3 linked regions of the Blastochloris viridis genome follow. The protein of the gene in region 1 interacts with the protein of each later gene in a pairwise test. Links are inferred from orthologs where the notes say so. Each region holds a gene or a part of one and is shown on either strand. Other genes may lie near its edges.

Region 1 (4,072 bases):
CGTTTACACTCGCAGATATTCTTCATTGAAATCAGGGACTCAAGGGAAAATTCGCGACTGACACCAACGGCGGGCTGCCGCCGCTGTTGGTGTACCGCGCCACGATGAAATCCTCGGCGCCTACCGTCCGTCGGCGCAACCCCACAAGGCGGATTCCTTCGGAGAGGCAGTATGACCCGGTCCCAAAACCTCCCGGACAACCGGGCCGGCGCCCTCCCTAGGCATCCTCCACCGTCATCACGCCGGGAATGGCCTTGATGGCACCCGCGATCTGCGGCGACACCTTGTAACGGCCGGGCAGCCTGACCTCGACCTCGGTGCGGCCGCCGTCGAGCACCAGCACCACGGCGACTTCGCCGTCGCCGCCCGCTTCGAGCCGCCGCGCCAGGCTGTCGAGCGGCCCGGCCTCGCGCATGAACACGTTGAGCCCCCTCTGGTGGCGAGCGGCGACCTCGTCGAGCGCTTCCACGCCCTGGATGCGGGCGCGGACGTCTTCGCCCTGCACCTCGGCGGAAACCTGCAGCACGACGCGGGCGCCCTCCTCCAGCAAGGCGCCGTATTGCTGCAGGCCCTCGGAGAAGATCACCGCCTCGAACGGCGCCGAGGGGTCCGACAGCGCCAAGATGCCCATCTTGTTGCCGGTCTTGGTGCGCTTCTCGGTGCGGCCGACCACGATGGCGGCGAGCCGGCCCGCGGTGGCGCCGTCCTCCTTCACCGCCTCGCAGAACTCGGTCCAGGCCTGCACCCGAAGCCGCTTCAAGGTGGCGGCGTAATCGTCGAGCGGGTGGCCGGACAGGAAGAAGCCGATGGCGTCGAACTCGCGCTTCAGCCGGTCCGACGGCAGCCAGTCGGGCACCAAAGGCACAGCGAGCGGCGCCGCCGCGGCGCCGCCGAACAGCTCGCTTTGGCCGGCGATGCGGTCGTCGAGCCGGCGCGCGGCGTGGGCGAGCACGACGTCGGCGGCGGCGACCGCGCGGGCGCGGCTGCGCTCCAGCCGGTCGCAGGCGCCGGCGGCGGCGAGACACTCGAACGTGCGCTTGTTCACCGCCTTGGGGTCGATGCGCTCGGCGAGGTCCTGAAGATCGCGGAACGGCGCGGCGGCGCGCGCCGCCACCAGCGAATCGACCGCCTGCCGCCCCACCCCCTTGATGGCCGCCAGCGCGTAGACGATCGAGCGGCCGTCGGGCTCGAACTCGGCGCCCGAGCGATTGAGGTCGGGCGGCACGATCTTGATGCCGAGGCGCTCGGCCTCGGCGCGGAATTCGGCGAGCTTGTCGGTGTTCGACATGTCGAGCGTCATCGACGCCGCCAGGAACTCGACCGGAAAGTTGGCCTTGAGATAGGCGGTCTGATAGGCGACCAGGGCGTAGGCGGCGGCGTGGCTCTTGTTGAAGCCGTAGTCGGCGAACTTGGCGAGCAAGTCGAAGATGGTCTCGGCCTGGGCCTTGTCGACGCCGCGCTCGGTGGCGCCGTCGACGAAGCGGGCGCGCTGCTTGTCCATCTCGGCGCGGATCTTCTTGCCCATGGCGCGGCGCAGCAGATCGGCTTCGCCGAGCGAGTAGCCCGCCAGGATCTGGGCGATCTGCATCACCTGTTCTTGGTAGATGATGACGCCGAAGGTCTCCTTCAGCACCGGCTCGATGCTGGGGTGGGGGTATTCGGGCTGCTCGCGGCCGTGCTTGCGCGCACAATAGGTCGGGATATTGGCCATCGGGCCCGGCCGGTAGAGCGCGACCAGCGCGATGATGTCCTCGAAGCGATCCGGCTCCATGTCGATCAGAGCCTTGCGCATGCCGGCACTTTCGAGCTGGAACACCCCGGCGGTCTCGCCGCGCGCCAGCGTCTCGTAGGTCTTCCTGTCGTCGAGCGGGATGTGCGTGAGGTCGATCTCGATGCCGCAACGGCGGATCAGCTTCACCGCGGTCTGCAGCGTGGTCAGGGTCTTGAGGCCGAGGAAGTCGAACTTCACCAGGCCGGCCGGCTCCACCCACTTCATGTTGAACTGGGTGACCGGCATGTCGGACTTGGGGTCGCGATAGAGCGGCACCAGTTCCATCAGCGGGCGGTCGCCGATCACGATGCCGGCGGCGTGGGTGGAGGCGTGGCGGTAAAGCCCTTCGAGCCTGAGCGCGATGTCGAGCAGCCGCTTGACGATCGGCTCGGCGTCGCGCGCCGCCTGCAGCTTGGGCTCCTCGGTGATGGCCTGCTGCAGCGTCACCGGCTTGGCCGGGTTCTGCGGCACCAGCTTGCAGAGCTTGTCGACCTGGCCGTAGGGCATCTGCAGCACGCGGCCGACGTCGCGCAGAACGCCGCGGGCGAGCAGCGTGCCGAAGGTGATGATCTGGGCAACCTGATCGCGGCCGTAGCGCTCCTGGACGTAGCGGATCACCTCGTCGCGGCGGTCCTGGCAGAAGTCGACGTCGAAGTCCGGCATCGACACGCGCTCAGGATTGAGGAAGCGCTCGAACAGCAGGCCGAACCGGATCGGGTCGAGATCGGTGATGGTGAGCGAATAGGCCACCAGCGATCCGGCGCCTGAACCGCGGCCCGGCCCGACCGGGATGCCCTGGTTCTTCGCCCACTTGATGAAGTCCGCCACGATCAGGAAGTAGCCTGGGAACTTCATGCGGGCGATGACGTCGAGCTCGAAGACGAGCCGCTGGCGGTAGTCGTCCTCGGTGAGCCCGGGCGCAAGGCCCTGCGTTTTCAGGCGGCGGTCGAGACCCTCCGCCGCCTGGCGCCGCAGTTCCGCCTCCTCGGCGGCGGAGGGGTCGGCGGCGGCGCCGTCGCCGGTGGTGAAGTGCGGCAGGATCGGCTTGCGGGTGCGCGGCCGCACCGCGCAGCGCCGGGCGATCTCGACACTCGCCGCCACCGCCTCGGGCAGGTCGGCAAACAGCGCGGCCATCTCTGCGCGGGTCTTGAAGCGATGCTCGGGCGTGAGCTGGCGGCGCTCGGCGTCAGCGATCAGCCGGCCTTCGGCAATGCAGATCAGGGCGTCGTGGGCCTCGTAGTCGTCGGCCTTGGCGAAGAACGGCTCGTTGGTGGCGACCAGCGGCAGGCCGAGGCGAAAGGCGAGGTCGAGCAGCGCCGGCTCGACCTCGCGCTCGCGGTCGGCGCCGTGGCGCTGCATCTCGACATAGAGCCGGTTGCCGAACAGATCGACCAGCGTTTCCAATCTATTGCCGGCAAGGTCGGGCTGGCCCTCCGCGGCGGCGCGGTCGATCGGGCCGTCGGGGCCGCCGGTGAGCACGATCAGCCCGGCGCTGTGATCGGCGAGCCGCGCCACCGGCACGTGCGGCTCCTCGCCGGAGGGGGCTTCGAGATAGGCGCGGGAGGTCAGCGCCATCAAGTTGCGATAGCCGTCCTCGCGTGCGGCGAGACAGACGATGCGCGACCGCCGCGCCGGCAGCCCGCCCTGCGGCCGGCCGCGCGAGGTGGCATCGGCGAATTCGACCGCCAGCGACAGGCCGACGATGGGCTGGATGCCGGCGCCGGCCATTTTTTCCGAGAATTCGAGCGCGCCGAACAGATTGCCGGTGTCGGTCAGCGCCAGCGCCGGCTGCTTGTCGGCCTTGGCGAGTTCGGCCAGCTTGGCGATCGACAGCGCGCCTTCGAGCAGCGAGAACGATGAATGCACATGCAGGTGCACGAAGCCGACGCCCGCCATCTCATCCTCCCGTTCGGTCTCCCAACGTGCGCGTCAAGGCCCCGCCGAGTCGACTCCACCACCGGGCGCCGTCCACAGGCTCGCGCCGTGCTGACCGCCGACGGCGCGGCTGAGGCACGCCGCGCGCGCCGATATCGCCGCCGCATAGCCGGCGCGGCCCGCGGCGGCAAACTTCAGAACCCGGCCTGGCCGAGCATCTGGGCCCAGACCAGGATGGTGGCGGCGAACAGGCTGAGCGAGGCAAGGGCAGCGGCTTCGCTGACGATTACGCGGATCATGGCGACCTCCGGAACAAATCCAGAACTCAACCTTGTTCATTTTTTGTTCCGGCGTCAACACAACTTTTGCGTGGGTCGTGCCTCAGTTTGAATTTGGCACCCGGCTGCACTTTGGTCGCGGCGGCGG
Region 2 (2,898 bases), 2.3 Mb from region 1 along the record:
CCCTCGTGGAGCAGGAGGTCGCGCGCGGTCGAAAAGCTCTCGGCATCGGTGATGGTATAGGCGCGGCCGACGAGGCCGAGGTCGGAGACCGGCGGCACGAAGTCCTCGCCGATGCCCTCCACCCGCCACGAGCCGGCTTCGATCAGCTCGCCGGTGGCGAGGTAGTGCGCCAGCACCGAGCCCTCGGGGTCGGCCAGCACCATCTCGGTCTGGGGCGAGACCTTCTTGAGAAACCGCCCGACCCCGGTGATGGTGCCGCCCGAGCCGACCCCGGCCACCACCGCGTCAACGTCGTGGCCGAGCTGATCCCACAGCTCCGGCCCGGTGGTGGTTTCGTGCGCCAGCGGATTGGCGGGATTGCCGAACTGATTGGCGTAGAACGCGCCGGGAATTTCGGCGGCGAGGCGTTCGGCGATGTCCTGGTAATAATCGGGGTGGCCCTTGGGCACGTCGGAGCGGGTGATGCGCACCTCGGCGCCGAGCGCCTTCAAGTGCAGCACCTTCTCGCGGGCCATCTTGTCCGGCACGATCAGGATCAGCCGATAGCCCTTCTGCGCCGCCACCAAAGCGAGGCCGAGGCCGGTGTTGCCGGCGGTGGCCTCGATGATGGTGGAGCCGGGCGTCAGGCGGCCGTCGCGTTCGGCCGCCTCGATCATCGAGGTCGCGACGCGGTCCTTGATCGAGCCGCCCGGGTTCTGGTTCTCCAGCTTGACAAACAACCGGCAAGGCCCGGTGTCGAGCTTCAAAATCTCGACCACCGGCGTGTTTCCGATCAGAGCGAGCACGCCGTTGCGGTCCGGCTGTGCGCGATGCACCGTCATGATTGTCCTCACAAATATCCAGCCAGCGCCGTTCGCGCAGGCGAACGATTCCCGCGCGGCGCAAGGTCCGATCAGGCCCATTGAGGGCGTAGGAACGAAATCGGCGCCGAAACCAGCCGGCGCGTCAGGTCAGGAAGCGGCCTTGAGAGCCACGCCGCCGCGCCAGCTTGTGAGACGGCGAACCGCCTCCTCCAGCGTGTCGGTGGTCTTGGCGAAGCAGAAGCGGATGTGACTCTTCACGTCGCGGGCGCCGTAGAACGAGGAGATCGGCACCGCGGTCACGCCGGCCTCATGGGTCAAGCGTCGACAGAAGGCGAGGTCATCCCGGTCGGGGTCGAGGTCGCCGACCGCGGCGACGGCGAAATAGGTGCCGGCAACGTCGCCGACCTCGAATCCGGCGCCCCGAAGGCCGGCGAGCAGCAGGTCGCGGCGGCGGCCGAGGTCGGCGCGCAGCCCGTCGAAATAGCTGTCGGGCAGGGCGAGCCCGAACGCAACCGCGGCCTGCAGCGCCGGCGGCGTGGTGAAGGTGATGTACTGGTGGGCGCGCGCGATCGGGCCAAGCAGCTTGGCGTCCGCGGTGATGTAGCCGACCTTCCAGCCGGTGACCGAGAAGGTCTTGCCGGCCGAGCCGATCCGCACGACGCGCTCGCGCATCTCCGGGATCGCGAACAGGGTGCGGTGGCGGCGGCCGTCGAAGACCAGATGCTCGTAGACCTCGTCGGCGATGACGACGAGGTCATGCGCCAGCACGAAATCGGCGAGGCTGCGCAACTCGGCGGCGGAGAACACCTTGCCGATCGGGTTCATCGGAGTGTTGATGACGATGGCCCTGGTGCGCGGCGTTACCGCGGCGTTGAGCTGGTCCAGCGACAGGCTCCAATCGGGCGGGGTCAGGCGCACCGCCACGGGCACCGCGCCGGCCCGGCGCACGATGGGCGCATAGGAATCATAGGCCGGCTCCAGCACGATCACCTCGTCGCCGGTGTCGAGCAGGCCGAAGAAGGCGTCTGCCAAGGCCTCGGTGGCGCCGGAGGTGACCATCACCTCGCGCTCCCAGTCGACGTCGAGGCCGAGGTTGCGTTTGGCGTTGGCGGCGACCGCCTGGCGCAAAGCGGGGGTTCCCATCATCGAGGGGTATTGATGCGGGCCCTCGCGCATCGCTCGCGCCGCCGCCTCGATCACCTCCCGCGGCTCCAGCCCTTCCGGAAAGCCCTGGCCGAGATTGATCGATCCGGTTTCCGCTGCCAGTCGCGACATCGCCTCGAAGATGGTCGTGCCGGCGGCGCCGAAGATCGAATTTGCCATGGAATGTTCTCTGGACCTTGCCGCAGCAGCCGTGGCGTCCACCCGATCGCGGAATGCGGGGGTGATGTCGCGAGCCTTGATACCGAATTTTAGAGAGCACGGTCTGCCGTTTCAATCACCGCCCAGGAAACACATCTTCAATTTGTCGCGGCGATGGGAAAAGTCCTTCGAAATCTCGGGCGATTTCGGGGTTGTTCTTCCGCGAAGCCGGATCAAGCTGTTTCCGGCTGGCCCCTTCGGCTTTTCGAAATCACCTCGGTGACGGATCCTGGATCAGGGGGATTGTTCGGCGGCCGGATTGAGGGTCCCGGCCGGATCAGCCCGCAGCCGAATCGCGGGACGCGGCACGATGCCGCGGAGGGGCCGGGCCCGCCGGCACCGGCCCAGCGTTCGGGGGAAGTATTCTCCACCGCGGCCCTGTCGGACATCGTTCTTTTCTCACCTGGCGCGATCGGAGAACGGGATCGCTATTTGTGGTGCCACCGCCAAAAGTCCATTGTTTCAGCGCGGATCGCGCTTGACGCTCTGCGGCTTGCGCCCGATGCTTATTCCGTCCGCGGCTGCAGAAACCGCGGGCCGCGGTGATTTGAGTCAGCAGCTTGCGCCGCGACACCAAACGCTAAAGCGCCCCGGACATGCGTTCGTGGGACCGCGCCGAATGAGGTGTGCCATGATGCCCATGACCTGTTGTCGCTGACGGTTCCGTCGCGCCGCCGGCTGGTCCGGCTTCATCAATCCCGTTTCGCTGATCGCCGCCAGCCTCGCGGCGCAT
Region 3 (2,917 bases), 970 kb from region 1 along the record:
GGCATGGCCGGGCAGCCGCCGCTCGTGGTCGATCTTGCGCCGCTGCCGCCCGCCGCCGCGGTTGCCGACATCGTCTATGTGCCGTTGGAAACCGGGCTGCTCGCCGCGGCACGGGCCGGCGGCCACGTTGGGATCGACGGGCTCGGCATGCTGCTGCACCAGGCGGCGCCGGGCTTCACCCGCTGGTTCGGGGTCGAGCCGACGGTGACGTCGGAACTCCGGGCGGAGATCGTCGCCGACATCCTCGCCAAAACCGCCGCGGTGGCGCAGGAGCCGGCGCAATGATCGTGCTTGGCCTCACCGGTTCGATCGGCATGGGCAAATCCGCGACCGCGCAGATGTTCGCTGAGGCCGGGGTGCCGGTCCATGATTCCGACGCGGCCGTCCACCGGCTCTATCGCGCCAACGCGGTGGCGGCGGTAGAGGCGCGGTTTCCCGGCACCACCACGGCGGCTGGGGTCGATCGTGATGCGCTGGCGCGGCGGGTGCTGGGCGACGCTGCGGCGATTGCCGATCTTGAGGCCATCGTTCACCCCTTGGTACGGGCCGATGCCGACGCCTTTCTCGCCACGGCGCGGGCGGCGGCGCGGCGGGTGGTGGTGCTCGACATCCCGCTACTGTTCGAGACCGGCGGCGCGGCCCGGGTCGACGCGGTGGTGGTGGTCAGCGCGCCGAAATCTGTGCAGCGGACCCGAGTGCTGGCCCGGCCGGGGATGACGGAGGACAAGCTTGCCGCCATCCTGGCCAAGCAGATGCCGGATGAGGAAAAACGGCGGCGGGCGCACTTCGTGATCAACACCGGCCGCGGCGTCGATGCCGCCCGCGCCGAGGTCCTCGGGCTGCTGCGGACGGTGAACATGATGGCCCGCCGTCGCTGAGATCACATCTCGCCAAGACGGCCGGAACATCGGGTTCCGGTCGCCAGAAACCGTCTCGCGACGTCGCTCTGGCGGAAAACGGCTCCGGGATCGCGCGATGATCGCCCGGATTGGACCAAGGGACAGGCTTGGATGCGCGAAATCGTCTTCGACACCGAGACCACCGGCCTCGATCCGCTGACCGGCGATCGGCTGGTCGAAATCGGCTGCGTCGAGCTGGAAAACCGCTGGCCGACCGGCCGGACCTTTCACCGTTACGTCAATCCCGAGCGCGACGTGCCCCAGGGCGCGGTCGCCGTCCACGGCCTGACCGCCGATTTCCTTAAGGACAAGCCACGCTTCGCCGAGGTCGCCGACGCCTTCCTGGAGTTCATCGCCGACTCCCATCTGGTGGCGCACAACGCCGCCTTCGACATGGGGTTTCTCGACGCCGAACTCAGGCGGCTCGGCCGGCCGCTGATCGGCCGCGAGCGGGTGGTCGACACCGTGATGCTGGCGCGGCGCAGGTTTCCCGGCGGCTCCAATACGCTCGACGCACTGTGCACCCGGTTCGGCATCGACAACTCGAACCGCGTCAAGCACGGCGCCCTGCTCGACGCCGAGCTTCTGGCCGAGGTCTATGTCGAACTGGTCGAGGCGCGGCAGGCCCATCTGGGGCTGGAGGTGCGCAGCGCCGCCCGGCTCCGCGCCGAGGTCCGCACCGTGCGCACCCGCCCGGCGCCGTTGCCGCTGCGGTTGACGACGGCCGAGGTCGAAGCCCACCACGCCTTCATCGCCACGCTGGGCGGGGCGGCGGTCTGGACGCTGTATGAAGACGACCTCGCCGATACCACCATGGTGGCGCCAGGCGCGGCCGCGCCAAAGGCGTGAGACTGGCGGCGACCGGCCGTTGGCGCCGATCGCAGATTTTCCTCAAATTATTGAGGTCACAGACGAAAACCTGCGCGTCTGACAGGATCCGCCTGTGCCGATCAGGCCGGCCGAGGGTGATGAGATGGCCGGTCTTGCCGGCCGATCACGCCAGCGGCGGGGTCGGAGCCGCCGACTGAAGCTCGGCGATGCGCTGACGATAGAGCGCGGAGAAATCGACCGGCTCCAGCAGCAGCGGCGGAAAGCCGCCGTTACGGACGGCGTCGGCAATGATCTGCCGCGCGAACGGGAACAATAGCCGCGGGCACTCGATCAGCACCACCGGATGCACGCTCTCCGCGGCGATATTGTTGACGCGGAACACGCCACCATAGGTCAGCTCGAACGAAAACAGCACGAGGTTCTCGTGCTCGGCCTTGCCTTCGATCACCAGGTCGACCTGGTAGTCGGTTTCGCTCAGCGGCCGTGCGTTGACGTTGATCTGGATGTTGATCGCCGGCGCTTGGCTCGGCGGCACCAGCGACTGCGGTGCGTTGGGATTCTCGAACGAGAAATCCTTGATGAACTGCGCCAGAACGTTCAAGCCGGGCGCCTTGGATTCGGCGGGGGCTCCGTTCGCGGTGGTGGTCATAACGATCTCCGTTCGATCCGACGGAACGTCCGCCCGTCGCGTTGGTCGCTACCATGGCGGCACCGCCAGCGGCAAGCCGGCCGCCTTCGGGGTTTGGCGCTCCGCCGCGCATCGTTTAGGATATCAAATGGCGGATTGGAGTCGCGCGGTATCTGGAATGCCGCCAGCCCCTACATAGATGAGAGTGGATAGGACGCGGCATGCTCCGTCGCGACCGGCTCGACAGATCACGCCCCCGGCGACGAGGCAGAGACAGTGTTGGACATTTATACGATTATTTTCCTGGCACTCGCCGTCTTCATCTTCCTGCGGTTGCGTAGCGTGCTGGGTCAACGCACCGGTCACGAACGTCCCCCGATCGACACCGCACCCGATCTGCGGCCCAAGCCCGGGGAAAATGTGGTTCGGCTGCCGACCCGCGCGGTCCACAACGAGCGCCCGGACCAGGAGACGCCGGCCGCCAACCGCTGGGAGGGCGTCGCCGAGCCGGGCTCGCCGCTGGAGCGCACGCTCAACGATGTCGTCGCGCTCGATACCA

What was found. The genes of interacting proteins can lie anywhere in the genome.
Region 2: the proteins of dnaE (region 1) and BVIR_RS01800 interact in binary tests that used the Escherichia coli proteins (3 or more experiments, as listed by UniProt). The link is inferred for Blastochloris viridis from one-to-one orthologs.
Region 3: the proteins of dnaE (region 1) and dnaQ interact in binary tests that used the Escherichia coli proteins (3 or more experiments, as listed by UniProt). The link is inferred for Blastochloris viridis from one-to-one orthologs.

Annotation. Positions count from the first base shown.
Region 1 is NZ_CP012946.1:2,711,679-2,715,750, forward strand. The notes cover bases 18-4,021. They hold dnaE (DNA polymerase III subunit alpha), read right to left. Parts: upstream 3,668-4,021; coding sequence 218-3,667; downstream 18-217. UniProt on the Escherichia coli protein: DNA polymerase III is a complex, multichain enzyme responsible for most of the replicative synthesis in bacteria. This DNA polymerase also exhibits 3' to 5' exonuclease activity. The alpha chain is the DNA polymerase catalytic subunit.
Region 2 is NZ_CP012946.1:391,822-394,719, forward strand. Bases 39-2,868 are described here. They hold BVIR_RS01800 (aminotransferase), read right to left. Parts: upstream 2,127-2,868; coding sequence 951-2,126; downstream 39-950. Other genes in these bases: BVIR_RS01795 (pyridoxal-phosphate dependent enzyme), read right to left, coding at 39-821. In the rest of the region: more of BVIR_RS01795, read right to left, coding at 1-38. UniProt on the Escherichia coli protein: Shows aminotransferase activity with methionine and histidine as substrates, and to a lesser extent also with phenylalanine.
Region 3 is NZ_CP012946.1:3,679,661-3,682,577, reverse strand. The notes cover bases 31-2,879. They hold dnaQ (DNA polymerase III subunit epsilon), read left to right. Parts: upstream 31-1,010; coding sequence 1,011-1,748; downstream 1,749-2,879. Other genes in these bases: BVIR_RS15970 (Tim44/TimA family putative adaptor protein), read left to right, coding at 2,638-2,879; secB (protein-export chaperone SecB), read right to left, coding at 1,894-2,379; coaE (dephospho-CoA kinase), read left to right, coding at 282-878; BVIR_RS15990 (shikimate dehydrogenase), read left to right, coding at 31-285. In the rest of the region: more of BVIR_RS15990, read left to right, coding at 1-30; more of BVIR_RS15970, read left to right, coding at 2,880-2,917. UniProt on the Escherichia coli protein: DNA polymerase III is a complex, multichain enzyme responsible for most of the replicative synthesis in bacteria. The epsilon subunit contain the editing function and is a proofreading 3'-5' exonuclease.